DNA from 2 places in the Shinella sp. HY16 genome. Region 1 is predicted to be linked to the other one. Evidence: riboswitches for the same ligand, from Rfam matches in the RefSeq annotation. Region 1 holds a riboswitch; the other holds the start of a gene.
What was found. A riboswitch is a leader RNA that binds a small molecule or an ion and turns the genes downstream of it on or off. The one in region 1 is predicted to bind S-adenosylmethionine.
Positions count from the first base shown of each region.

Region 2: linked by a shared signal. The riboswitch ahead of K0P03_RS00565 (O-succinylhomoserine sulfhydrylase) and the one ahead of metA (homoserine O-acetyltransferase MetA) in region 1 are both predicted to bind S-adenosylmethionine.

Region 1 is NZ_JAHYXL010000001.1:3,498,725-3,501,181, forward strand. It holds gene K0P03_RS17275 (GNAT family N-acetyltransferase) at 1-105, opposite strand, end outside; gene metA (homoserine O-acetyltransferase MetA) at 109-1,032, opposite strand; SAM riboswitch at 1,093-1,170, opposite strand; gene K0P03_RS17285 (hypothetical protein) at 1,272-1,517, opposite strand; gene K0P03_RS17290 (ABC-F family ATP-binding cassette domain-containing protein) at 1,648-2,457, opposite strand, start outside.
Region 2 is NZ_JAHYXL010000001.1:116,777-119,233, forward strand. It holds gene K0P03_RS00565 (O-succinylhomoserine sulfhydrylase) at 1-1,117, opposite strand, end outside; SAM riboswitch at 1,161-1,239, opposite strand; gene K0P03_RS00570 (2'-deoxycytidine 5'-triphosphate deaminase) at 1,402-2,457, shown strand, end outside.

The DNA of each region.
Region 1 (2,457 bases):
CTCTTCCGGCAGCACCGTCTCGTAGAATGCGAGATAGGCGGTCCACAGGCGCCGCCATTCGCCTTCATCATCCTTGTGCAATGGGCGAATGACGACACCGCTCATGGGTCAGGCTCCTGTTCCGATCTTTTCCAGGTCATAGGACGTGGTCTGGTAGATTTCATTGATCCAGTTGCCGAAGAGCAGATGTGCATGGCCGCGCCAGCGGTTCTGCGGCGGCAACGACGGATCGTTGTGCGGGAAATAGTTCTTCGGCAGCTTGATCGGCACACCGGCCGAGACATCGCGGAAATATTCGTCGGCGAGCGAGGTGGAATCATATTCCACATGGTTGAAGATGTAGAGGCGGTTTCCAGCCTGCTCCCGCACGAGGCAGACACCCGTCTCGTCGGAATCAAGCAGGATGTCGAGCTCCGGCACCGCCCGGATATCCTCGATGCGGATCTCCGTCCAGCGCGAGACCGGCACCTCGAAATTATCGGAGAAGCCGTTGAGATAGACCGAGGAAGGCTTGCGATTGTGATGACGGTAGACGCCGAAGGCCTTTTCCTCCAGCGTGTGCTTCGGCACGCCGTGGAAATGGTAGATCGCCGCCATGGCGCCCCAGCAGACATTCAGCGTCGAGTGGACATTGGTCTTCGTCCAGTCGAGGATCTGCTTCATCTCGTCCCAATAGGTGACGTCCTCATAATCCAGCAGCTCGATCGGCGCGCCGGTGATGATGAAACCGTCGAACTTGCGATGCCGCACCTCTTCCCACGTGTCGTAGAAGGCAAGCAGGTGTTCTTCCGACGTGTTCTTCGCCCGGTGGCCGCCGACGCGCACCAGCGACAGCTCGACCTGCAGCGGCGAGGCGCCGACGAGGCGCGCCATCTGCACTTCCGTCTTGATCTTGTTCGGCATGAGATTGAGAAGCCCGATCTGCAAGGGGCGGATATCCTGCCGGATCGCCACCGTCTCGGTCATCACCCGCACGCCCTCGTGAACGAGGGTTTCGAAGGCGGGGAGCGTATCGGGAATCTTGATGGGCATGTGTCACTCGATCGAAAAACAAAAACCGGCCGCAACAGTGTCGCAACCGGCCCACGGAAGGTTTTTCCTCGCGCGGCCCTTTAGCGACTTGTTTAACGTGGCTGCAAGCCGGCCGGCCAAATCACCACGAGGCGTTTAAATAGCGCTCCTTGCGCCACGAATCAATCCATGCCCGGAAACGGGCAAGGCCCGGATGCGGCTGGCATCCAGGCCTTGCTGCTTGAGAGAAGTCGGGCAGCTCAGTAGTAGCTGTAGTAGCGCTTCTTGTAGTAGACTTTGCCGCCCCAGTCGCCGCCCCAGCGATGGCCATAGTGGCCATAGTGGCGCTTGACGCGATAGTGCTTCCTGTAGCCGTGGTGGCCGTGGCCATAGCTCTTCCAGCCGTAGCTCTTGTGGCCGTAGCCATAGTAACCGGCCTCGGACGGGGCGGCGAAGGAAACGGCTGCGACGACGGCGACGACGGCCGAGATGATGAACTTGCGCATGGGACTCTCCTGATCTCTTTCGGGTTACAGGATGAACTCCTCTCATCCAGTGATCAGACTGTCTCATAGGCCCGGACGCGGCGCTGTTTCGGATGGAACACGGCGCCGACATCCCTGATTTCAAGGTTTCCTAGCCCTCCAGCTCCTCGCGCAGCATCTCCAGCTCCAGCCATTCCTCTTCCATCGCCGTCAGCGAATGGCGCAGCTTCTCCATCTCCGCCGCCAGCTTGTTGAAGGTGGCGGGATCCTTGGTGAAGAGGGCCGGGTCGGCCATCTTCGCCTCGCGCGCGGCGATCTCCTTCTCCGCCTTCTCCATTTCCTTCGGCAGGTTCTCGAGGGCGAATTTCTGCTTGTAAGAGAGCTTTGCCTTACCCTTGCTTTCCGCCGGGGCCGCGGCGGATGACGTCTCGGCGGCCCTCGCCTTCTCGGCCTTTTCCGCCTTGCGTTTCTCCTCGATTGCGCCGCGACGCTGCGCCATCATGTCGGAATAGCCGCCGGCATATTCGATCCAGCGGCCATCCGGGTTTTCCGGGTCGGCCGGCGCGATGGTCGAGGTTACGGTGCGGTCGAGGAAGTCGCGGTCGTGGCTGACGAGCAGCACCGTGCCGGCAAAACCGGCGACGATTTCCTGCAACAGGTCGAGCGTCTCGATGTCGAGGTCGTTGGTCGGCTCGTCGAGGATGAGCAGGTTCGTCGGCCGCGACAGGATGCGTGCCAGCATCAGGCGCGCACGCTCACCGCCTGAAAGGTTGCGGATGGGTGTGCGGGCCTGCTCGGGCTGGAACAGAAACTCCTTCATGTAGCCGGTGACGTGCCGCTGCTCGCCGTTGACGAGCAGCGTCTCGCCGCGCCCGTCCGTGAGATAATGGGCAAGCGTGTCGTCGAGATTCAGGTCCTCGCGACGCTGGTCGAGCGTGGCGATTTCCAGGTTCGTGCCGAG
Region 2 (2,457 bases), 3.4 Mb from region 1:
CCGAAAGGCGCACCGTGCCGGCCGAAATGCCGAGCTCGGCGCGCGCCTCGTCGGTGAGGTTCTTGTGCGTCGTCGTCGCCGGATGGGTGATGAGGCTCTTGGCGTCGCCAAGATTGTTGGAGATCTTTACGACCTCCAGCGCGTCCTGCAGTGCGAAGGCCGCGTCCTTGCCGCCCTTCAACTCGAAGCAGACGAGCGTCGAGCCGCCCGTCATCTGCTTGGCGATGATGTCGGCCTGCGGATGGTCCCTGCGGCCCGGATAGATCACGCGGGCGACCTGGCTCTGGTCGGCGAGGAAGTCCGCGATGCGGCTCGCATTCTCGGTTTGCTGCTTGACGCGAAGCGGCAGCGTTTCGATGCCCTTCAGAAGCGTCCAGGCATTGAACGGCGACATGGCCGGGCCCGTGTGGCGGAAGTAGTCGTGCAGGTTCTCGTCGATCCACTGCTTGTCCGAAAGCACCACGCCGCCAAGGCAGCGGCCCTGGCCGTCGATATGCTTGGTGGCCGAATAGACGACGACATGCGCGCCGAGCTCCAGCGGCTTCTGGAAGAGCGGTGTCGCAAAGACGTTGTCGACCACGACCTTGGCGCCGATCTGGTTGGCGAGTTTGGCGACGCCCGCAATGTCGATCACTTCGAGCGTCGGGTTGGTCGGGCTTTCGAGGAAGAACACCTTGGTGTTCTTCTGGATGGCCTTTTCCCAGTTGGAAAGGTCGCGGCCGTCGACCAGCGTGCATTCGATGCCGTATTTCGGCGCGAGCGTCTCGACCACCCAGCGGCAGGAGCCGAAGAGCGCACGGGCGGCCACGATATGGTCACCGGCCTTGAGCTGGCAGAGGATTGCGGCGGTAACCGCGGCCATGCCTGACGCGGTGGCGCGCGCATCTTCGGCACCTTCCAGCATGCACATGCGCTTTTCGAACATGTCGTTGGTCGGGCTGCCGTAGCGGGCGTAGATGAAACCGTCGGTTTCGCCCTTGAAGCGGGCTTCGGCCGCCGCCGAGGTGTCGTAGACGAAGCCTTGCGTGAGGAAGATTGCTTCTGCGGTTTCACCGTGCTGGGAGCGGGTGGTTCCGCCGTGAACGAGTTGGGTGGCCGGGCGCCAAGACTTGCTCATGTGATCGTCGCCTTCAAACAAAAAAACCGGCCGCAAAAGCAGGCCGGTTTCGAACCCGGCCTTTTTAGCTACTTGTTTTACGTGGCTGCAAGCCGGCCGGCCAAATCACCACGGGATAATCTGCTAATACTGCGCCCCCGCGCTTGCGTCAATTGGCGGCATTTGGTTTTGTGCGGGCCTTCCGGGTATTGTTCCGAAACGTGGGCATCGGCTTTCGGAAGAAACGATACGAAAAGCAGGCGGCCGGAGCATCTGGCCCGCTGCTGTGACGGGACGGTATGACGATGAGTGGTTCTGCAACGCGCAGCACGGGCATTCTGGCGGACAGCGCCATTCGCGGCTTGTTCGAAAGTGGCCGGCTGAAGAGCGAGGCTGCGCTGGATGACGACCAGATCCAGCCTGCAAGTCTCGACCTGCGGCTCGGCGCAAGGGCTTTTCGCGTCCGGGCGAGTTTCCTGCCGGGGCCGTCCCACCTCGTTGCCGACAAGCTCGACCGGCTGCAGCTGCACGTCATCGACCTCACCGACGGCGCGGTGCTGGAGACGGGTTGCGTCTATATCGTGCCGCTGATGGAAAGCCTCGACCTGCCGGCGGAACTGGCGGCTTCCGCCAATCCGAAGAGCTCCACCGGCCGCCTCGACATCTTCACCCGCGTCATCACCGATCGCGCGCAGGAATTCGACAAGATTCCAGCCGGCTATTCCGGCCCGCTCTATCTCGAGATCTCACCACGCACCTTCCCCATCGTCGTGCGTCGCGGTTCGCGTCTGTCGCAGGTACGCTTTCGCAAGGGCAATGCCCTGCTCGGTGAAAGCGAGCTGCTCGCCCTCCACGGCACGGACACGCTTGTCGCCAGCGAGACGCCGAACGTCTCCGGCGGCGGCATCGCGCTTTCCATCGACCTCAAGGGCACCGGCCCGGACGGGCTCATCGGCTATCGCGGCAAGCACCACACGTCCGTCGTCGATGTCGACCGCAAGAACCAGCATGACATCTTCGATTTCTGGGAGCCGCTGTTCAGCCGCGGCCGCAACGAACTGATCCTCGATCCCGACGAGTTCTATATCCTCGTCTCCCGCGAGGCCGTTCACGTCCCGCCGCTCTATGCCGCCGAAATGACCCCCTTCGATCCGCTCGTCGGCGAATTCCGCGTCCATTATGCCGGCTTCTTCGATCCCGGCTTCGGTCATGCCCCGGCGGGCGGCTCCGGCAGCCGCGCCGTCTTGGAAGTGCGCAGCCATGAAGTGCCCTTCATCCTGGAGCACGGTCAGATCGTCGGCCGCCTCGTCTACGAGCACATGCTGGGTGCGCCCGAAGGCCTCTACGGTTCCGGCCTCGGC